2 linked regions of the Gemmobacter sp. 24YEA27 genome follow. The protein of the gene in region 1 interacts with the protein of each later gene in a pairwise test. Links are inferred from orthologs where the notes say so. Each region holds a gene or a part of one and is shown on either strand. Other genes may lie near its edges.

Region 1 (11,157 bases):
TGTAACGTTTCAATAATCTGTTCCCGCAAGGGGCTTAACATCTGGGAGGATGCGATGAGGAAGATGACAAAGGGCATGGTCTCGGCGCTGGCGCTGACCTTCGGCCTCGCCTCAATGGCGGCGGCGGAAGATGTGGAAGTGCTGCACTGGTGGACCGCAGGCGGTGAGGCGGCAGCGCTGAACGTGCTGAAAGAGGATCTTGCCTCGCAAGGCATCGGCTGGGTCGACATGCCGGTGGCCGGTGGCGGCGGCGAGGCGGCGATGACCGCGCTTTCGGCACGTGTGACCGCAGGCGACCCGCCGACTGCGGTGCAGATGCTGGGCTTTGACATCACCGACTGGGCCGAACAGGGCGTGCTCGGCAATCTCGACGCGGTCGCGGGCCCGGAAGGCTGGGACAAGGTGATCCCGGCGGCGCTCCAGGCCTTTTCCAAACATGACGGCCACTGGATCGCGGCGCCGGTCAATGTGCATTCGACCAACTGGGTGTGGATCTCGAAAGCGGCACTGGACAAGACCGGTCTGGGCGAGCCGACCAATTGGGACGAGCTGATCGCGGTTCTCGACAAGATGAAGGAAAACGGCATCACGCCTCTGGCCCATGGTGGCCAACCCTGGCAGGATGCGACGATTTTCGACAGCCTCGTGCTGGCCCAGGGCAACGATTTCTACAAGGCGGCCTTTATCGACCTCGACCCCGAAGCGCTTGGCGGCGAGAAGATGGCTGCGGCTTTCGATCAGCTGATCAAGCTGCGCAGCTATGTCGATGACAATTTCTCGGGCCGCGACTGGAACCTGGCGTCGGCCATGGTGATCAATGGCGAAGCGGGCATGCAGGTCATGGGCGACTGGGCCAAGGGCGAATTCCTGAAAGCCGGACAAAAGCCGGGCGAAGGCTTTATCTGCATCCGCTTCCCCGGCACGCAGGGCGCGGTGACCTTCAATGCCGACCAGTTCGCGATGTTCAAGGTAAAGGGCGAGGAAAAAGTCAAAGCGCAGCTGGCGATGGCCTCGGCTATTGAAAGCCCGGCCTTCCAGTCGGCCTTCAACGTGGTCAAGGGCTCGGTCCCGGCGCGCACTGATGTGCCGGATACCGATTTCGACGATTGCGGCAAGAAGGGCATCAAGGATCTCGCCGAAGCCAATACCAATGGCACGCTGTTTGGGTCCATGGCGCATGGCTATGGTGCGCCGGCTGCGGTGAAAAACGCGACCTATGACGTGATCACCGCCGTCTTCAATGGCGAATATACCGATGGCGCCTCTGCCGCCACTGCCCTGAAGGACGCCGTCGCGGCCGCGCAGTAATCACGCCCGCGTTTCGATCCCGGTGCGGGCGGACACCGCCCGCGCCACAAATTCCTGAACAGGAATTTGCTCAAAAATTTACGTAAATTTTTGTCGCGCCCCAGGCGCGACCGCCCCGCAAGCGGGAATAGGGAGGGGAAATGGCATCTGCATCCGAGGCCGATTTCCGCACGAGATTGCAGGACTGGCTGCCGAAGCTGGTTCTCGCCCCATCCGTCGCGGTGACCTTGTTTTTCGTCTACGGCTTCATCCTCTTCACAGTGGTGTTGTCTTTCACCAATTCGAAAATGCTGCCGAGCTGGGATTTCGTCGGATTTTCCAACTATGTCCGGCTGTTCTCGCTGCCGCACTGGCATGTCGCGCTGAAAAACATCGCGATCTTCGCCACGCTTTACATCGTGATCTGCACCGCCATCGGGTTGATGCTGGCGATCTTCCTCGACCAGAAGATCCGGGGTGAAGGCGTTTTGCGCCCGATCTACCTCTATCCGATGGCGCTCTCGTTCATTGTCACCGGCACCGCCTGGAAATGGTTCCTCGACCCTGGCATCGGGCTGGAACATGTCATGCATCAATGGGGATGGGAGAGCTTCTCCTTCACCTGGATCAAGTCGAACAGCATGGCGATCTATACGATCGTGATCGCGGCGGTCTGGCAGAGCTCGGGCTTTGTGATGGCGATGTTCCTCGCCGGCCTGCGCGGCATCGACAATGAAATCCTGAAAGCGGCACAGATCGACGGGGCCTCGAACTGGCAGCTTTACCGGCGCATCGTGATCCCGCTTTTGCGGCCGGCCTTTCTGTCGGCCTTCGTCATCCTCGCCCATCTGGCGATCAAGTCCTACGACCTTGTCATAGCCCTGACCGGCGGCGGCCCTGGCCGCGCCACCGAGATGCCCGCAACCTTCATGTATTCCTACACCTTCACCCGCAAAGAGATGGGCGTCGGCGCCTCTTCGGCGGTGATCATGCTGATGACCATTGCCGCGATCATGATCCCCTATCTCTACTCCGAACTGAAGGAGAAGAAGGAATGAGTGTCGCGACCCAGGACACCGCCGTCTCGACCGGCCGCATCACCCGCACTTTCATCTATCTGATATTGCTGCTTTTCGCGCTGTTTTACCTGCTGCCGCTCTATGTGATGGGGATCAATTCGGTCAAACCTCTGTCCGAGATCACCGGCGGCAATATGATGTCGCTGCCGAATGAATGGACGCTCGATCCCTGGCGCTCGGCCTGGTCCACCGCCCAGATCGGCGTGCAGGCGACGGGGCTTAAGCCCTACTTCCTGACCTCGATCCTGATGGTGGTGCCGGCGGTCGCGATCTCGACCATTCTCGGCGCGATCAATGGCTATATCCTGACGAAATGGCGCTTCAGAGGCGATACAATTGTCTTCGGGCTGATGCTGTTTTCCTGCTTCATCCCGTTCCAGATCGTGCTGATCCCGATGGCGCGGGTGCTGGGGATGCTGGGGCTGGCCGGATCGGTTCCCGGCCTGATCCTCGTCCATGTCGTCTACGGCCTCGGCTTTTCGACGCTTTATTTCCGCAACTACTACGCGGCCTTCCCGACCGAGCTGGTCCGCGCAGCCCAGATCGATGGCGCGGGCTTCTTCCGCATCTTCTGGCGCATCATGCTGCCGGTCTCGGGTCCCATCGCGGTGGTCTGCGTGATCTGGCAATTCACCAATATCTGGAACGACTTCCTGTTCGGTGCCAGTTTCGGCGGCACCACCCAGCCGATGACTGTCGCGCTGAACAACCTCGTGCAAAGCTCGACCGGCGTGAAGGAATACAACGTCCATTTCGCCGCCGCGATCCTTGCCGCCATCCCCACCCTCATCGTCTATATCGTCGCGGGCCGCTACTTTGTGCGTGGCCTGATGGCGGGCTCTGTTAAAGGTTGATGCCATGGGCTTTCTCGACATCAAGAACGTCACCAAATCCTACGGCGCGGTCAAAGTGCTGCACAGCGTCGACATTGAGGTTCAGGAAGGCGAGTTTCTCGTCCTCGTCGGCCCCTCGGGCTGCGGCAAATCTACCCTTCTGAACATGATCGCCGGGCTGGAAAGCATCTCGGGCGGCGAGATCGCGATCAAAGACCGGGTGGTCAACGGGGTCCATCCGTCAAAGCGCAATATCGCAATGGTGTTCCAGAGCTATGCGCTTTATCCGAATATGACGGTCGGCCAGAACATCACCTTCGGGCTGGAGATGCACGGGACGCCAAAGCCCGAACGCGACCGCGCGCTGGCCGATGTGGCAAAACTTTTGCAGATCGACCATCTCGTCGACCGCAAACCCGGCCAGCTTTCCGGCGGCCAGCGTCAGCGTGTCGCCATGGGCCGCGCTCTGGTGCGGGATCCGGATGTCTTCCTGTTCGATGAGCCGCTGTCCAATCTCGACGCGAAACTGCGGGTCGACATGCGGACCGAGATCAAAAAGCTGCATCACAAACTGAAACGCACCATCGTCTATGTCACCCATGACCAGATCGAGGCGATGACGCTTTCGACCCGGATCGCGGTGATGAACAAGGGCTATGTGCAACAGCTTGGGACCCCGAAAGAGATTTATGACAGCCCGGCGAACCTGTTTGTCGCAACTTTCATGGGCTCGCCGGCGATGAACATCATCCCGGCAAAGCTGGCGGTGGACCAGGGCCGTGCCTGGGCTGAAATCACCGACGCCGCCGGCAAGCCACTGCGCCTTGGGTTTTCCTCGGGCAATTATGCGGCCTGGGACGGGCGCGATATCCTTCTTGGAATCCGCCCCGAGGCGATCACCGACCCGGAAGGCGCCGATCGCAATTCCCATAATGTGCAGCCCTTGCGCAATATGGTCACCGTGACCGAGCCCGCCGGTGCCGACACCTTCGTGACAATGACCCTTTCGGGCAAGGATGTGATCGCGCGGATGCGTGCGGATGCTGACGTCCACCCCCATCAGGCCTTTGATTTCGCGGTGAATATGGAAAAGGCAGTGGCCTTTGATCCGAAAACCGGAGACCGGATTCAGGTATGAGCCCCGATATCATCATCGGGGCCGGGATCGGCGGCGCGTCACTCGCCACTGCCCTGGCGCCTTCGGGGGCCCGGGCGCTGATCCTCGCGGCGGAAACCCGGCTGCCGCGTGCACTGGCCGATTGTCTTCACCAAAGGGTTCGGGAAACGCCCGCCCCGCCATCATTGCGGCACCTGCCGGATGAGGGCGAGTCCGTGCGCTTCGGTGGTCGATTCCGACCTGAAAGCACATGACTTCGACAACCCCCATATCGCGGACGCCTCGGTCCTGCCGACTTCGGCGGCGGTAAGCCCATCGCTGGCCATCGCGGCGCTGGCGCTGCGACTTGGTGCGCGTCTGGCGGTAAGGTGGGATGACGGCGATCACGCGCGGCGACCTTCCTGATACGCGCCCGCATAGCTATGACCGCTATGCAGAACCACTCTGACCGGCCCTGACCGGACCGCAGTTCATCCTGACGAAACGCAGCCCCGTCGCCCCGTCCTTGTTCAAGACTGGTGGCGTCTGGAATGTCGATCCGCTGGACGCGCCGCTGACAGACCCGTATCACTGGGGCGCCCCCTGTGACCGCCGGATGCCGGTCGAGGGGCCAAAGCTCGCGCATGAGATGATGCCCAAGGCCGCGCCGTAAACCCTTCGTGCTGGCCGAACGTCTGCCGGGGCCGGGGGTCGCAGGCGACCAGGATTACTTTCACCATGCCTGTCGCAATGCCAGCACCGACCACCTCCCGGCCGGCGCTTGCCGTATGGGGGCAGACCCGGAGACGGTCGTCGACCCGCAGCTTTGCTTCGACGGGATTGCGGCGCTCAGGGAGGCCGATGCCACCGTGATGCCGCGCCCGGTCTTATCAAACCCCAATGCTGCCACCATCATGATCTCCGAGAAAGCCGCGAGCATGATTCGCGCGCCCCATGGATTGCAAGGAGCCTCCCCATGATCCGCCATATCGTCCTGATCCGATTTTGCGAGACTGTCAGCGAAGCAGAGATCGCCGCACTGTTCGCCAGTTTGCATCCGATCCGCGACCAGGTCGCCGGGATCAGTGCGATCCATGCCGGGCGCTCGGAAAGCCCCGAACAGATCGAGCGCGGCTATCTGCATGGCTTCACAATCGACTTCGACAACTGGGCGGCGCTGGCCGCCTATCAGGCCCATCCCGATCACCGCGCCCTTGGCGCGCGGCTGGTCGCGGCGGCGGTTGGCGGGCTCGCCGGCATCCTCGTATTCGACCTCGATTGCGGAGCAGGCGCATGATCACCCTTCCGACGACTGCCGGCGGGCTGGAGCGCTGCCGCCTCTGTCGAACAGATCGAGGCGCTGAAGGCGGCGGGAAGCCAGGCAATCCCGACGACGACAAGAGCGCCTCCCGCGACTGGCGCCACGCCTGACATCTCTCACCGCGCTTACTGGCGGCCGTTTGACCAGGCGGCATCGCCTCTCTCGCCTGGATGAACGGCCATCAGCCGGGTTTCATCCTGCCCGCGGCCTTTCATTACTCGCGCAGTATTGCCCGTTTTGCCTGCGTCTGCCGGCTCGCGGATCAGACCGGTCTTCTGGCACAGCCGGATCTGGCGACAAAGCGCATGGTGCTTTTGTGCCGCCTGCATGGCCTGGAACAGCCCGCTGCTGCGCGACCAGACCCGCAAGGAGGTGCGGCGCGCCATGGCCGATCTCAGCTCTGCCTGTCCCCTTTCCGCGGCTATGCGATGGCGCTCGCCAATACGGACGAAGATCCGGCGCTGCTGGCAACCGGAGCGAGGTGCATCGCTTTTGCCGGCGGGATCGAGGGGGCGCCAGGTCACGCGGGAGCGGATGTCAGGCTATCACCGGGTGAGGCGCGATGCGAGATCGCGCCGCTGAGGCCCCTTGCCCCTTCCGGGCGGCCATGCTGCTATCCCCCCGCATCGGCAAAAGCGCCCGCATTGTCACAGAGGCAGGCGCCGCACAGGATCCTGGATCATGACAGAGCTTAACCTGCCCCCCGGCCCGCCACAGGCCAACGATATTTCCGCCTTTGCCGGGATGATCGGCCTGCGGGTAATCTCGGCCACGGCCACACGGGTCGAGGCCGAACTGACGGTGCGGCCGGATCTTCTGAACCGCAATGGCGTGCTGCATGGCGGCGCGATCATGGCGCTGGCGGATATCCTCGGCGGGCTTGGCACTGTCACCGCGATCCGCCCCGATCAAAGCACCACCACCGTCGAGAGCAAGACGAATTTCTTCCGCCCGCTGGTGCTGGGCGAGGTCGTGCGCGCTATATCTGAGCCTCTCCATCAGGGGCGCCGCACCCAGGTCTGGCAAACCTCGGTCCGGCGCGGCGATGGAAAACTGGCGGCACAGATCACCCAGACCCAGATGGTGCTGGAGCCCTGACAGAAAAACACCCGGAGCGTTGCGGCGCCGGGTGCTCTGCCTTGTGCGGCAAAGATGACCGGGTGCTACCGGCCCTCGAATTTGAAGGAATAGGTGCGCCCGGCACCGGCGGGGGGCGGATCAAACGGCGCCGACCGGCGGATGTGATCCAGCGCCACATCATCCAGTTTCGCAGAGCCCGAGCTTCTGGAAATGCTCGCTTTGGCGAGGCTGCCATTATCCGCAATGGTAAAGGAAACAACCGCCGTGCCGCGATCCCCCCCCGACTTCTTACGGGTACGGTTCACTTTCCTCATCACCGAGGCGCCGTAATTTTTTGCCGAGGCCTGACCGCTGCCGACAGAGGACGCGCCCGAGGTCTGCTGCTTTGACGCTTTGGTCTCCGCACGCTCTTCGCTCGCTTTCTTCTTCGGCTTTTCCTTGGCGGGCTCTTTCGGCTTTTCGGCCTTTTTGACCTCTTTCGGCTTTTCTTCTTTCTTCGGCCTTTCTTTCGGCTTCGGCACTTCGACCACCGGCTTCGGCGGCGGTTCCTGGTCAACCTCAGGGGCCATATCCTCGACGATCTCTTCGATCTCGGGGGTCTCGTCCGGAACGTCGGGGGCTTCGGTCAGTTCCGGCGTGTCGGGCGCGTCTTCCTGATCGGGCGTCTGCATCTCTTCCGAAGCCACCTGGTCGGTCACATCCGGGGTCGGCTCAGAGATCGCCTCGATGGCCTGGGCCGGGGGCAACATGACGAGAACCGCCTGCTCTTCCGCCCCGGCCGACATGCCGGCGCTTTCCCAGGTCATCGCCAGTGCCCCAATGGCCGAAACCAGCAGGGCCGCGATCGAGGTCGAGGCCAGCCAGCCCATCGCCCGGCTCTTGCCCGCACCAACATGTGAGGGCAGAACGGGGCAGCGGGCCCGGGTGAAAGAGGGCAATTCCTGGGTCATGGCTGAGATCCTTCCGCAGGAGCGGCGGCGGCGGGGGCGCCTTCCAGCCCCACCAGCGCCACTTTCAGATAACCGGCATTCCGGAGTTCATCGAGAATTTCCATCGTCGCACCGTAAGGCAGATCCTTGTCGGCGCGGAAAAAGATCGTGGTTTCGCGATTGCCGCCCGTTGCGGCATCCAGCACAGCCCCCAGACCGCCCCCCGGCACCGGATCATTGCCCAAAGACAACACCCGGTCCAGCCCCAGAGACAGCCAGAGCGGCTCGTCCGGGCGTTCCGTCGGGGTCGAGGTGCTGCCCGGCAGATTGATCGGCACATCAACGGTCGACAGCGGCGCGGCCACCATGAAGACGATCAGCAGAACCAGCATAACGTCGATAAAAGGCGTGACGTTGATTTCCGAAACTTCGGCATCTTCGTCTTCCGATCCGCCACCAACAGAGGTTCCCATGGATCAGACCCTCGCGCTCAGGCGGTCAAGCGACCGGCTTTGCAGCCGGGCCGCAGCGGCGGCCACATCATTCAGCTGCAGACGGTATTTTGCGAGCTTCCGCGACAGCACATTATAGATCAGCACCGCCGGGATTGCGGCAGCAAGGCCGATGGCGGTCGCCAGCAGCGCTTCGGCGATGCCGGGCGCGACGACGGCGAGGTTCGTGGTGTTCGACTGCGCGATGGCGAGAAAGCTGTTCATGATCCCGAACACAGTGCCGAACAGCCCGACAAAGGGCGAGAGCGAGCCGATGGAGGCCAGGATCCCGGTGCCCGACCGCAGCCGCGCGGCGGCGCCGGCCTCGATGCGGGACATCGCGGTATCGGTGCGGTCACGGGTGCCGGGGATCAGCGCGGGCTCGACCTCGGCGAGGCGCAATTCCTCATCCGCGGCGCGGATCATATCGACCGAGGGGCCTTTGCGACCGGCCACCGCTTCGGCAACCGCGTGGAGGCTAGAGGCGCTGGCCAGCAGGCGCGCGGTTTTGCGCATTGAGGCAAAGGCAAAGCCGAATTCAAACAGTTTGTGGATCAGGATCACCAGTGCCACGAAAGCCGCAGTCGCAAGCCCGATCATCACCGCCTGCACGATGACATGTGCATCCCAGAACAGCGATTCGAGCTCGACCGAATGCACCGGCAGCGCCGCCGGAGCCGGGGCCGGAGCGGCTTCCGCCGGGCCTGCGGCGGGCTGAGCCGCCTCGCCGGTGGCAGCAGGGGTGGCGGGGTCAGCGGCCGGATTCGTGCTCGTTTCAGCGCCGGTTGCCGGCGTGACAGCCGGGGTCGTAGCACCGGTGTCCGGCGTTGCGATGGCACCGGTCTCTTCGGTCGCGGGCGCAACCGGGGCATCGGGCGCGGCATCTGGCACCACGGGCGGGGCCTCACTGCCTTCGGTCACCGGCGCGGCGGATTGCTCCGGCGCCGCATTGGGCACGACCGGCGCCGTATTATCCTGAGCGGCTGCCATGCCACCGGAGAGGATCAGAAGGGAAAGAAGTGCCGCGCGCATCGGTTCAACCACTTGAAGTCTCATTTCGTGCAAAGGGGGACGGGTGAAGACGGCCTGCCCGAGACTGCCAAAGCACAAAGCGAAACCCGCACAGCCTTTGCCACCATCGGTTTTTCAGCCACCCTGGCCGTGGATTTCAGAACCCGGTCAATCTGGTCTCGCCCTGGGAAGATCATCCGAGAAATCCGTTCCACAATCGCCCTGATGGGCCCATGAAGTGCAAGTTCTGCAGCCTCAGACCCGAATTCCGAAAGGGAGATCCGAACCAGTCGGTTGCCTTGCCCCACCGGGCCGCCACCTGAATTCCACCTGTTCAGCCCGCTACCGTTTGGCTGGCACTCCGAATGAGGGGCACTTGCGAGGCAGCAGATTCCGACCTGATCGGTCAGGAATGGCTTTAGGAATACCAGGTGGAATTGTCAAGTATAACCACCCCTCGCACAAACCCTGGGCTGCTGCTGTGCAGCGAAACCTGCGCGAAAGGCGAAACCCCCGGCAAATCAGCCAATTGCCACCATGTGATTGTCCCAGGAGGCGGCGCCGTGCCGCAGCGCGCGCAGGGGGTCCAGCGCCCCGCCAAGCGCCCAGATCCCGCCCCCGCCATCCGATGCGACGAATCCCTGTTCCAGCGCCGCAAGACCACAGATATCGGCCCGCCGATGCGTGGCAAGCGGTGTGCCATCTTCGCCAAACACCATCACCGCGCCCCCCCGGGGCGAGGAAATTGCGATCATCCCCTGATTGGCCGCGATCGATCCCGCATAGCCCTTCATAGTGTAGATCTCTTCCGGCGCGGCCTCAAACAGGGTGATCGCGCGGCCCGGCTCCCAGCGGGCCAAAAGCGGTACCGGATCAGACAGGTCGCCCTGCCATTGCAGCGCGACCGCGACGCCCTCGCCCACAAGTGCAAGATGGCGCAGGGAATTCTGATGCAGATCGGGCTCCAGCTCGGCAACCTCAAGGATCTCTCCCGAAGGTGAGAGCAGCGCGAGGTTAGAGCGCATCGTGTCGAGGTTCAGCGTGGTGCGGTCGGAAGGGTCGGTCTGAATACCGCCATTCGCGACGATCAGCCGCCCGTCCGCGAGACGCTTCATATCATGCGGGCCGATGCCGCCGGTCCGCCATTCGCCGATCCGGCGGTAAGTCTCCGTCTCCCAGATCCCGATCCGCCCTTCCGACCCTTCGGCCACGACTTCCGAGGTCATCAGGAGCGCCCCATCGGCGGAAAAAGCCCCATGGCCGTTGAATTGCCGCCCCTCAGGCGGGGTCAGCCGATGCCGGATGGCGCCGGTGAAACAGTCAAGCACGATGGCAAAGACACCGGGACGGCGGGCAAAAGCCACCGCTTCGGGCCGCAACGGATGCGCCGCCGCCGCATGGCCGCGCGCCGGCAAAGGGATGGAAAACAGGCTTTCGCCATCGGATCGCAGCCCGTGAAGGACATAGTCCTCGCCCTCTTTCCCGGCAGCGAGCCAGGCGGGGCTGCCGACATCCGCCCAGCCAAGCCCGGGAAGCGACAGCGAGGCCAGCCCCGCCAGAAATCCGCGCCTTGTGGCCATTTCTGTCAGTCTCCGTCCTGCGAATTGAAGCCAAGCCCGACGCCCAGCACCGGCGCCATTTCGGAAAGTGCGATGGCGCGGGCAGAGCGCACGAGGCGCTGCACCTCAAGGATCTTCTCGCGCCGTTCTGGATCGGAGACCCCCGCCAGCTGCGGCTCGTCCAGCTTGCCGGTCGCGACGATCGCACGATCCATCGCGGCGATTGTGCCGGCCGCATCGGGTTCAAGCGCAGCCGTCAGACGGCGGATGGCCTGCAATTCCAGAAGGATATTGCGGGTTCCCCGTCCCGAGGCGCGGGCCTCGGCGCGTTCCGGGCGCGGCTTGTCTTCTTCGCCAAGCGGGCGGCCAAGGCGTTGATCGGCAATGAATTCAAGCCCCCCCATCAGCTGGGTAAAGACCGCCTGCATCGCCTCGGTCCGGTTGAGAAACCGGGTGTTGCCGTCGCTGCCC
Region 2 (11,142 bases), 2.0 Mb from region 1 along the record:
TCTGCGGCGAGGGCGTCGATCACGCTTTGCTCCGGCGGTTCGCGCAAGACGCCGAACAGACGCTGGCGCCAGACCCCGGCCATGGCAAGCTCGCTGAACTGCTGCGCGGCGCGGGGCGGGTCGGGGATGGACAGCACCCCGGCGGCAGAGGCCTCGGCCAGCCAGCGCCCGAGCCGCCCCAGCACATGCCGCCCGCCCGCATCGTAGAACCGCTGGGCCAGATCGGGCATCCGCTCGGCCACGGCAACAACAATCCGCTGGGCGCGCAGCATCTCATCCGAGGTCAGCACCTGCACCAGCGCCACCGCATAGGCGGTAAGGCGGCTTGCGACATCCCCGGGGCCGGAAAGCGCAAAGCCAAGCTGGCCCGTCAGCCGGTCGCGCTGCTGTTCGACAAGGGCAACGAAAAGATCCTCTTTGCCCTGGAAATAGACATAGAGCGTGCCCTTCGAGACCGCAGCCGCGCGGCAGATGCCATTCATCGTGGTGGCGTCAAAGCCATGGGCGCGGAATTCTTCCCAGGCGCCTGCGAGGATCTGGTCGCGTTTGCGCGGATCGGTCCCGGCGGCATGGCGTTTTGCGCGCGGCGGCGGCGAAGCTGGCGAGGGGGGCGTGGGGCTGGTCATGGCGGCAATATAATCGAACCGCGTGGTTCGATGGAATATTGAAATTTGCCAAAGACAGGATTATCTGAGCGCATCGAACCGTTGGGTTCAATGAAATTCAGCCGGGTGAGTCGATCATGTCCCGTCACGAACGTCCCGAAATCAATCAGCCGGAAATTGCGCCTGCCGCGCCCGCACCGGTTCTGCCTGCGACGCCTCCTGCCGCAGCGCCAAAGGGCGGGCGCAAGAAATATGTGCTGGGCGGGCTGGCGCTGATCGCATTGCTTGCCGGCGGCTATGAGGGCTGGTCCTGGTGGACCAACGGGCGCTTTATGGTCACGACAGATGACGCCTATGTCCAGGCCGATCTCTCGCTGATCTCGTCCAAGATCACCGGCTACGTCTCGGAGATCGCGGTCGCCTCAAATCAGCATGTGAAGATGGGCGATGTGCTGTTCCGCATTGACGACGGGGATTACCGCATCTCGCTGGAGCAATCCGAGGTCCGGCTGACCGAGCTGACCGCGACGCTCGCCCGGATCGACGCTCAGATCGAGGCGGCCGAAAGCACCGTCACCCAGGCCGATGCGCAGCGCGTGGCCTCAGACGCCGTGCTGACGGCGGCGAAAAGCAATGCCGAACGGGTGCGCGGCCTCGCGGAACGCCGGGTCAGCAGCCAGGCCGATCTCGACAAGGCGAATGAGGCGCTGGCAACGGCCGAGGCGAGCCGCACCTCTGCCGTCGCCGCGATTGCCGGTGCGAAAGCCCAGGTCGAGGTGCTGAAAGCGCAGCGGACCGAGACCGCCTCGACCCGGCGCGAGCTGGAACTGGGCGTGGCCCAGGTGCAGCGCGATCTGGATTTCACCGTGATGCGCGCGCCCTTTGACGGCACCGTGGCAAATATCGCGATCAAACAGGGCGAACTGGTCAGCGCCGGGGCAAAACTGGCGGCGGTGATCCCTGATCACGGGCTCTATGTCGAAGCCAATCTGAAGGAAACCCAACTGGCCGGGATCCGCGTGGGCCAGAGCGTGAAGGTGGGCATCGACGCGCTGGACGGGCATGAGGTGGAAGGCCGCGTGGTCTCGCTCGCGCCCGCGACAGGGGCGGTTTTCTCGCTGCTGCCCGCGAACAATGCGACCGGCAACTTCACCAAGATCGTGCAGCGCGTGCCGGTGCGGATCGAACTGCCGGAAGGCACCCCGGGTCTGCGCGCCGGGCTTTCGGTCGAGATTGCGATCGACACCCGCACCGGGCCGCAGGAAACCGCAGTCGCCGGAGCCGAGTGATGTCCGCCCCCATCGCAATCCCGGCAGAGCCGGAGATGACGCCGCGCCGGGTCGCGGCGTTTCTGGTCATGGTCTTCGGGATGTTCATGGCCATCCTCGACATCCAGATCGTCTCGGCCTCGCTGCCCGAGATCCAGGCGGGGCTGGGGGCATCCTCGGATGAAATCTCCTGGGTGCAGACCTCTTATCTGATCGCCGAAGTGATCATGATCCCGCTTTCGGGCTTTCTCGGGCGGATGATGTCGACGCGCTGGCTGTTTGCGCTGTCGGCGGCAGGGTTCACGGCTGCCTCCTTCCTGTGCGCAACGTCGGGGTCGATCAATGAGATGATCCTGTGGCGCGCGGTTCAGGGCTTCCTCGGCGGCGGCATGATCCCTTCGGTCTTTGCGGCGGCCTTCACCATCTTCCCGCCGTCAAAGCGCAACATCGTCTCGCCGATGATCGGGCTGGTGGCCACGCTCGCGCCAACCGTTGGCCCGACTGTGGGCGGGTATCTGAGCCATGCGCTGTCCTGGCACTGGCTGTTCCTCGTCAATGTCCCCGCCGGGATCGCGGTGACGCTTGGCGTGCTTGCGCTCGTGGATTTCGACGAGCCCGACTGGTCTTTGTTCCAGATATTCGACTGGACCGGGCTGGTGGCGCTGGCCGCGTTCCTCGGTGCGATGGAATATGTGCTGGAGGAAGGCCCGAACAATGACTGGTTCCAGGACGAGGCGGTCGCGATCCTTTTCGTGGTGATGGTCGTGGGCGGTATCACCACCTTCTGGCGGGCTTTTACCCGCGACGAGCCGGTGGTCGATTTCTCGGCCTTTACCAACACGAATTTCGCGGTTGGGTCGGTGTTTTCCTTTGTGATGGGGATCGGCCTTTACGGCATGACCTATCTCTACCCGCTCTACCTGTCTTCGGTCCGGGGCTATGACAGTCTGATGATCGGCGAGACCGTCTTTGTGTCTGGCCTTGCGATGTTCATGACCGCGCCGCTGGCGGGGTTTCTGGGATCAAAGATCGACCTGCGGGTCATGCTGCTTCTGGGCTTCATCGGCTTTGGCACCTCGTCCTGGATGCTGACCCATATGACCGCCGACTGGGATTTCAACGAGCTTTTCTGGCCGCAGGTGCTGCGGGGGATCTCGCTGATGATCTGCATGGTGCCGATCAACAACCTGGCGCTTGGCACGCTGCCGCCGGCCAAGATGAAATCCGCCTCGGGGCTTTACAACCTGATGCGCAACCTGGGCGGCGCGGTGGGTCTTGCGATGATCAACACCATCCTGACCGACCGGCGCGCGCTGCACACGGCGCGGCTTGACGAGGCGGTGAACTGGGCCAATCCCGAGGCGCTGCGCCAGCTTGAGATGATGCGTCAGAACCTTGTCGCCAATGGGCTGAACCCGGATGGCGCGCTGGCGCAGATGGCGGGGAAAGTGGCGGGCCAGGCGGCGATCATGTCCTTCATCGACATTTTCACGCTGCTGACCTTCCTTTTCATGGGGCTTGCCGTCATGGCGCTGGCGATGCGGCCTCCGGCCCGGGCCGGAGGGGGTGGCGGGGGCGGGCATTGACCGCCGCCTTCACCTTTGGGCGAGCCCCGCAGGCCGCCTCGCGCGAAAACTTGACATTTTGTGGCTTTGGCGCGACGGAAGGCGGGCCGGAACACGTAAGAGACGTCAGCCAGGTGCAGCTTTTCTCCGGAAATGCTGCCCAAGCGATCCGGATCGCCGCCCCGTCGCGGCCAAGCTGATGCGAGATCGCCTGATGACTGTCACCGCCCGTACTGCTGCCATTCGTGACGCGACCAGCCCCGCTGGTGCGACGTCCGCCGGAGATACGGCTGATTTCCTGATTTCCGGCCCGCGCCATACAATGGCGCTTGGCCCCGCGCGGCGCCATCTGCCGCCAGGGCCGCTGGCGAGCCTGCCAGCGCGTTCTGAGGCGTTTTTTGCCGCTGGTCATGACGGGCCGAAGCTGCTGGCCGGCGCGTTGCCCTATGATCGCGAGGCGACGGATTACCTGTTCCAGCCCGGTTCGGTGCTGGACATGCCGGCGGCGCCGGTCGCTATGGTCGCGCCGCAGGCCGGGATGCGGATCCGGGCCGAGCCTTCTCCGCGCCAGTACCGCGAGGCGGTCGCGGCGGCGGTCAGGCGCATTTCCGAAGGGGAATTCTCGAAAATCGTGCTCTCGCGCAGCCTGGTGCTGACGTCAGAGCGTCCGCATGACCCCGGGCTTTTGTTGCAGATGCTGCGCCAGGACGGGTTGGCGACGCTGTTCTCTGTTCCGCTGCCCCCACGTCAGGCCGGGGTGCCGCATCGGCTGATCGGGGCCACGCCGGAATTGCTTGTGGAAAAACGCGGGGGCCTTGTGGCCTCGCATCCGCTGGCGGGATCGGCGCGGCGCGCGGCAGATCCGGCGCGTGACCGTGCGGCAGGCGAGGCGCTTTTGCGATCCGACAAGGACCTGCGCGAACATGCGATGGCGGCGGAAATGGTGCTGGATACGCTGGCGCCATTCTGTGTGCGCCTTGCCGCCCCCGAGGGTGTGACGCTCAGCGCGACCGCCCGGATGTGGCATCTGGGCACCCGGATCGAGGGTGTGCTGCGCGACGCCTCTACCCCTTGCGCGACGCTTCTGGCCGCGCTGCATCCGACGCCCGCCGTTTGCGGCCTGCCGCGCGACGCGGCGGACGCGGCGATCCCCGGGCTCGAGGGCTATGCGCGGGGCTTTTATGCCGGCGCGGTCGGCTGGCTTGAGGCGGGTGGCGACGGGTGCTGGTATCTTGCGCTGCGCTGCGCCGGGATCGAAGGCAACGAGGCGCGGCTTTACGCCGGCGCGGGCATAGTGCGCGGCTCTGATCCTCAGGCCGAAGAGGCCGAAACCCATGCCAAATTCCTGGCAATGCTGGCCGCTTTCGGGCAGGACGGCGAGATCATCATCGGGGACTGAACCATGGCCGGCCTGCCGCAGATTGCACCCTATCCGCTGCCGTATGGCGCGGAGATCCCGCCCTCGCGCGGGCCCTGGCAGCTGGCACCCGCGCGTGCGGCGCTTCTGATCCATGACATGCAGCGCTATTTCCTGCGCCCCTATGCGCCGGGGGAGAGCCCGATTGCCCCCGCCATCGCCAATATAGCAAAGCTCGCCGCCGCCGCCCGCGCCGCCGGTCTTCCGGTGTTCTACACTGCGCAGGACGGCAATCAGGACCGCCGCGACCGCGGCCTCCAGGCCGATCTCTGGGGGCCTGGCATGTCGGCAGAGCCCGATCATCAGGCGATCATCCCGGAACTTGCGCCCGAAGACCGGGATTTCGTGCTGGTCAAACACCGCTATTCGGCCTTTCAGCGTTCGAACCTTGAGCAGCTGATGCGGGTCCGGGGGCGGGACCAGCTGATCATCTGCGGCGTCTATGCCCATATCGGCTGTATGATGACCGCAGGCGAAGCCTTTCAGCGCGATATCGAGCCCTTCATGGCTGCCGATGCGCTTGCGGATTTCAGCCGCGCGGATCATGACATGGCCCTGAAATGGGTGGCGGGGCGCTGTGGCGTGGTGCAGGACACAAAGGCGCTGATTGCGGCGATCACCGCCGGAAAAGGGGCATAGGATGCGGCTCACGGGGTTTGAGGGCGCGCTTGCGCTGGTGACGGGCGCGGGCGGCGGCATTGGCCGCGCGGTGGTGCAGCTTTTGCTTGATTCCGGGGCGCGGGTGGTGGCGACGGATCTCGCGCTGCCGGATCTGCCGGCGCAGCCGGGGCTCAGCTGTCTCGCGCTTGATGTGGCGGATGCTGCGGCGGTGGAGCGGCTGGTCGTTGAAACCGAGGCGCGACACGGCCCGGTGCGGTTCGGGATTTCGGTCGCCGGGGTGCTGGCGACCGGCCTTGTGACCGAGACCTCCGATGCCGACTGGCGGCGGGTGTTTTCCGTGAATACTGACGGCGTCTTTCACCTCACGCGCGCGCTGGCGCGGGTGATGGGGCCAAGGGGCGAGGGTGCGCTGGTCGCGGTCTCCTCAAACGCCGCCGGGGTGCCGCGTTACGGTATGGCGGCCTATGCTGCGTCAAAGGCGGCTGCGACGATGTATATGCGCACGCTCGGGATGGAGCTCGCGCCGCGCGGGATCCGCTGCAATATCGTGGCGCCGGGTTCGACCCGGACGCCGATGCAGACCGGTATGTGGGCCGATGCCAGCGGCGAGGCCCGGGTGATCGCGGGCATCCAGGAGCAGTTCAAGCCCGGCATCCCGCTCGGCAAGATCGCCGAGCCTGACGATGTCGCCAATGCGGTGATGTTTCTGCTGTCAGATCAGGCCGGCCACGTCACCATGGCCGATCTCTATGTGGATGGCGGGGCCACACAACAGGCCTGACGCCTGCGGCACGGCCTCTGACTGTCGCGCAACACTTTGTTCCGGAAGGCAAGGCCTGTATGTGGGCGCTTTGACCCCGGGCTGCGGGAAGGCCCGGTCGGGCCATGGCAGGTCGCGGGTTATCTTGTCGCGCCCGTCCATTCATCACGCAAAAGCCCGTATATCAGCAGATCGCACAGGCCTTTGTGCGTGATTTCGTGCTGACGCAAGTAAGCTTCGCGGGTAAAGCCGAGACGTTCAATGAGCCGCACCGAAGCCTGGTTTTCCGCGTCAATTTCCACATAGAGACGGCGACAATCCCCTCGGAGAAGAGGTGATCCACCAGCGCCGTCATGCATTCTGTCGCGACGCCATGCCCCTGGCGCTCTGCTATGGTGATATAGCCCAGCTCAAGCACCCCTGCATCACGCCCCGGGAATGCGACAAAGCGGCCGGCAAGCGTGCCATCTGTTTTGTCTGTGGCCACCCATGTCCGTCCGGGCCATTCGCTGTCGGTCAGCCAGTCTGCCAGGGCCTCCAGAGAGGTGAAATGCGGCTGCGACATATATCGGCACTGGGCTTCGTCAGAAAGCGTTCCGTAAAGGGCGGCAGTATCGGAGCGCATAAGCGCCCGCATCGTGAAACGGGTTGTGTCGAATGTCCTGGTGGCTGGGCCGGATGTCATTTGCTCATCGCTCTTTAAGGTCATGCCAGTGGCATAGCCGAATGGCATGTTTACGGCCACCGGGCAAAATCAGATGGGCTGCGTTCCCGCCGCCGGGTTCCGGCGATGGTCTGGTTTGTGGGGACGGATCGTTGCAGAGGGGAGGGGGCAGAGGGCCAGGGCAGTCGGGTTCCCAAAAGCGGGGCCTTATCTGCCGCTGTCTGACATCCAGATCCGCCTTGCATTGCCGGCGAGGATCGCGTGGCGTTCGGCCCCGCTCAGCCCTGCAAGCAGGGCCTGGCTTGCCGCCACCCATTCCGCCAGCCCCGATTGCAGCGTGCAGACCGGGCTGTCCGACCCCCAGACCATCCGCGCCGGGCCGAAGGTTTCCAGCACATGACCGACCCAGGGGGTGAGGGTTGCGAGGCTCCAGTCCGGCTTGCCATAGGCCGTGATGCCCGAGAGTTTGATCATCACATTCGGCCGCTGCGCCAGATCGGTGATCGCCGCCGCCCAGGGGGCAAAGGCGCCGCCCGCGATATCGGGAACGCCGCAATGGTCGAGTATGAAAGTGGTGTCCGGCGCCGCATCGGCGAGGCTCGCGCCCAGCGGCAATTGCCGCGCCAGAAGGCACAGATCAAAGGGCAGGCCGGTCGGGCCGAGGCGGCGGATATTCTCGCGAAAAAGGCTTTGCTGCGACAGATCATCGGGCATCACATGCAACACGCGGCGGATCCCCCTGACCACGCGCCGGTCCTGGGCGTCGAGCCAGGCGGCGAAGCCCGCAGCCTCGGGCCGCGCTGAAGAGATCGCGCCCCGGATCAGGCTGTCGGGCCGCGCCATCAGTTCCGCAACGAAAGCGGTTTCGGCCCCGATCTGATCCCCGGCCACATCGACTTCCATATGCAGCACATCGGTGATGCCGCTGCGCCGCGCCACGGTCTCATATTCGGCATAGCTCCAGTCGCGGTCCAGCGCCGGTGCGCCCGCCAGCCAGGGATAGCTGAGCCGGCTGCGGTCCATCAGGTGAAGATGGGTGTCGAAGATCATCGTTTCCTCCTCCTCCGCGTCGCGCAGCGGCGCCTGGGCGCTTTATACGACGGAATCCGGCGCGCGGGCGACAGTGTTACTTGACTCACTCTGGCATGTTACGTTTAACTATGAAAAGATGTTCTGAATATGAAATCTAACGGCTGCTGGAGGCGGCCCGGGGACATCATAACGGGAGGAGATACCATGAAGGGATTCGGGGCCGGTTCTGTACTGGCGCTGCTCGCAAGTTTCGGTTTCGCACCGGCCGCCATGGCCGAGGGCGAATTCGCCGGCGTCACGGTCGAGGCCAAGCTGATCGGAGGCCAGCAATATGAGGCGCTTTACAGCCGCATTGCCGACTGGGAAAAAGCGACCGGCGCCACGGTCAAAATCATCAGCCAAAAAAACCATTTCGAGCTGGATAAAGAATATAAGGCCGATATCGCCGCCGGGACGACCGGCTGGTGCGTGGGGTCGAACCATTCGTCTTTTGCGCCGCAATACCCGGCGCTCTTCACCGACCTGACGCCGCTGGTTTCGGCGGAGTCGGTTGCGGGCTTTGTTCCCGGCAATATCAAAGCCGCCACCATTGACGGCAAACTGGTGATGCTGCCGCGCGCGCAATTTGATGTCTCGGCGCTTTATTACCAGAAATCGCTCTATGCCGATCCGGCCAAAGCCGAAGCCTTCAAGGCGAAATATGGCTATGATCTCGCCCCGCCCGAAACCTGGGACCAGTTCCGCGAACAGGCTGAATTCTTTGCCGATCCGCCGAATTTCTATGGCACGCAATATGCCGGCAAGGATGAGGCGATCAACGGTCGCTTCTATGAGCTCGTGGTCGCCAATGGCGGCAAGATGTTCAATGACGACATGTCGCCCGCCTTCAACTCGGATGCAGGCAAAGAATCGCTGCAATGGTTCGTTGACCTCTACAAGGCCGGCGCTGTGCCTCCGGGCACCACCAACTACCTCTGGGACGATCTGGGCAATGGTTTCGCCTCGGGCACCATCGCGCTGAATCTCGACTGGCCGGGCTGGTCGGGCTTTTTCAACGATCCTGCGGCCTCGAAAGTCGCGGGCAATGTCGGCGTGGCGCCGGCGCCGAAAGGCTCGGCAGGCGTTCGCACCGGCTGGTCGGGTTTCCACGGCTTCTCGGTCACCGAGGCCTGCCCGACCAAAGACGCAGCCGCCTCGCTGGTCGATTTCCTGACCAATGAAGACAGCCAGAAGCTGGAATCCGCACCCGGCCCGCTGCCGTCGCGGACGGCGGTCTGGGAGTATGTGATCGCGCAGGCCAAGGACGATCCCTACAAATCCGAAGTGCTCGCGGCCTTCCAGGAAACCGCGCTGACCGCTTTCCCGGTGCCGCCGACCCCTTACTGGATCGAATCCGGCAACCTGATCTTCCCGGAACTGCAGGCCGCGATCCTTGGCGACAAGACCGTGGACCAGGCGCTGGAAGATGCATCGAATGCGGTTGACGAGCTGATGCAGGAAAACGGCGTCTACTGATCCGAACCCTCCTTGCGGGCGGCGCCGGAGGGGTGCCGCCCGCATTTTATAACAGTCCCCGCGATGGGACGCTCAGCCCGGAAAAATCATGACCCGCGCCAAGCTTCCACCCTGGCTTCTCCTGCTCATGCCCGCCTTCCTGATCCTGGCGGCGGTGGTGCTGGTGCCGCTTTTGCTGTCTCTGTATTCCAGTTTCACGCCCTATCACCTGACCCGTCCCGAGACGCTGTGGAAGATCAACTTCCCCTTCAACTATGAGAAGGCGCTGACTGATCCGGGGTTCTGGAAGGCCTTCGGGCGCACGGTCCTTTTGCTGACCATCGCGCTGAACCTTGAGATGCTGCTGGGGCTTGGCCTTGCGCTGATGGTGGCGAAGGTGCGGCGCGGCCAGCGCACTTTGCGCACGATGATGATGTTCCCGATGATGTTCTCGCCCATTCTGGTGGGCTTCATGTTCAAGTTCATCTTCAATGACAATGTCGGGTTGGTAAACAACGCGCTGCAATCCATGGGCCTCGCGTCAACCGCGATCCCCTGGCTGGTCGATGGCAATCTGGCGCTCTTCGCGATCATCTGCGCCGAAGTCTGGATGAGCACCTCTGTCTTCGCGATCCTGATCCTCGCGGGGCTTTTCGCCCTGCCGCAAGACCCGCTGGAAGCCGCGAAAGTCGATGGCTGCACGCCCTGGCAGAGCTTTCGCTATGTGACTTTGCCCTTCCTGATGCCCTTCATCTATATCGCCATGGCGATCCGCTCGCTTGATGTGGCCCGCGCCTATGACATCGTGCAGGTGATGACCGGCGGCGGCCCCGCCAAACGGACCGAGCTGTTATGGACCATGATCGGGCGCACCGGCTATGTCGATGCCCGCATGGGATATGCGAATGCCATGGGCTATATCGCGATCCTCCTTTCCATCGCCTTCACCGTTTACTTCTTCCTCAAGCTGCAACGCGCGCGGCGTGAGCTGGGCATGGGGGACTGATATGGCATCCGCCTCGCAACACCGTCTGCGCAAACGTATGCTGAAGACCGGCCATTTCATCGGCCTCTTCCTTGCGATGTGCGTGATCTGCATCCCCGGCCTCTGGGTGGTGCTGAACTCTTTCCGCCCGACGGTCGAGATCATGGCGAAACCGCCGGTCTGGATCCCGAATGAGCTGAACCTTGATCATTACCGCGCCATGTTCGGCGGCGCGGGGCAGGGCGGTATCCCGGTCTGGACCTATTTCACCAATTCTCTGATCATCTCGGTCACCTCGACCGTGATCGCTTTGCTGGTCGGGATGGCGGGGGGCTATGCTTTTGCCCGCTACAGGTTCAAAGGCAAGGCCATGACCTTTGTCATGCTGATGGCAACGCGTGCCGTGCCCGGCGTGGCGCTGTCGCTGCCCGTGTTCATCATCTTCGGCCGGACCGGGCTGATCGACACCCATCTCGGCATGATCCTCGTCTATGTCGCGATGAATGTGCCCTTCACCATCTGGCTGATCGACGGCTTCTTCCGCCAGGTGCCGAAAGAACTGGCCGAGGCTGCCGAGATCGACGGCTGCACCCGCTGGCAGGCCTTCTGGAAGGTGGAGTTCCCGGTCGCCCGCGCCGGCATCGCAAGCGCCGGCATCTTCGCCTTCCTGACCTCCTGGAACGAATATGCCCTGGCCTCGCAGCTGACGCGGTCGGTGTCGTCCAAGACGA

The links.
Region 2: the proteins of QNO18_RS06370 (region 1) and QNO18_RS16495 interact in binary tests that used the Escherichia coli proteins (3 or more experiments, as listed by UniProt). The link is inferred for Gemmobacter sp. 24YEA27 from one-to-one orthologs.

The regions. Positions count from the first base shown.
Region 1 is NZ_JASJPW010000001.1:1,274,680-1,285,836, reverse strand. What follows is about bases 5,058-8,005. They hold QNO18_RS06370 (PaaI family thioesterase), read left to right. Parts: upstream 5,058-6,297; coding sequence 6,298-6,714; downstream 6,715-8,005. Other genes in these bases: exbD (TonB system transport protein ExbD), read right to left, coding at 7,643-8,005; QNO18_RS06365 (TonB family protein), read right to left, coding at 6,780-7,646; QNO18_RS06375 (hypothetical protein), read right to left, coding at 5,742-6,002; QNO18_RS06380 (Dabb family protein), read left to right, coding at 5,272-5,592; QNO18_RS06385 (GMC oxidoreductase), read left to right, coding at 5,058-5,275. Also shown: QNO18_RS06415 (ABC transporter substrate-binding protein), read left to right, coding at 55-1,308; QNO18_RS06410 (sugar ABC transporter permease), read left to right, coding at 1,449-2,345; QNO18_RS06405 (carbohydrate ABC transporter permease), read left to right, coding at 2,342-3,220; sn-glycerol-3-phosphate ABC transporter ATP-binding protein UgpC, read left to right, coding at 3,225-4,337; QNO18_RS06395 (GMC oxidoreductase), read left to right, coding at 4,446-4,721; QNO18_RS06390 (hypothetical protein), read left to right, coding at 4,822-4,968; more of QNO18_RS06385, read left to right, coding at 4,976-5,057; more of exbD, read right to left, coding at 8,006-8,098; tonB-system energizer ExbB, read right to left, coding at 8,102-9,160; QNO18_RS06350 (DUF1513 domain-containing protein), read right to left, coding at 9,649-10,707; QNO18_RS06345 (imelysin family protein), read right to left, coding at 10,713-11,157. UniProt on the Escherichia coli protein: Required for optimal enterobactin synthesis. Acts as a proofreading enzyme that prevents EntB misacylation by hydrolyzing the thioester bound existing between EntB and wrongly charged molecules.
Region 2 is NZ_JASJPW010000001.1:3,320,617-3,331,758, reverse strand. What follows is about bases 3,735-6,667. They hold QNO18_RS16495 (isochorismatase family protein), read left to right. Parts: upstream 3,735-4,840; coding sequence 4,841-5,494; downstream 5,495-6,667. Other genes in these bases: QNO18_RS16485 (GNAT family N-acetyltransferase), read right to left, coding at 6,421-6,667; dhbA (2,3-dihydro-2,3-dihydroxybenzoate dehydrogenase), read left to right, coding at 5,496-6,257; QNO18_RS16500 (isochorismate synthase), read left to right, coding at 3,735-4,837. Outside these bases: QNO18_RS16515 (TetR/AcrR family transcriptional regulator), read right to left, coding at 1-626; QNO18_RS16510 (HlyD family secretion protein), read left to right, coding at 743-1,894; QNO18_RS16505 (DHA2 family efflux MFS transporter permease subunit), read left to right, coding at 1,894-3,459; more of QNO18_RS16500, read left to right, coding at 3,653-3,734; more of QNO18_RS16485, read right to left, coding at 6,668-6,921; QNO18_RS16480 (amidohydrolase), read right to left, coding at 7,108-7,950; QNO18_RS16475 (sugar ABC transporter substrate-binding protein), read left to right, coding at 8,137-9,447; QNO18_RS16470 (sugar ABC transporter permease), read left to right, coding at 9,536-10,432; QNO18_RS16465 (carbohydrate ABC transporter permease), read left to right, coding at 10,434-11,142. UniProt on the Escherichia coli protein: Involved in the biosynthesis of the siderophore enterobactin (enterochelin), which is a macrocyclic trimeric lactone of N-(2,3-dihydroxybenzoyl)-serine.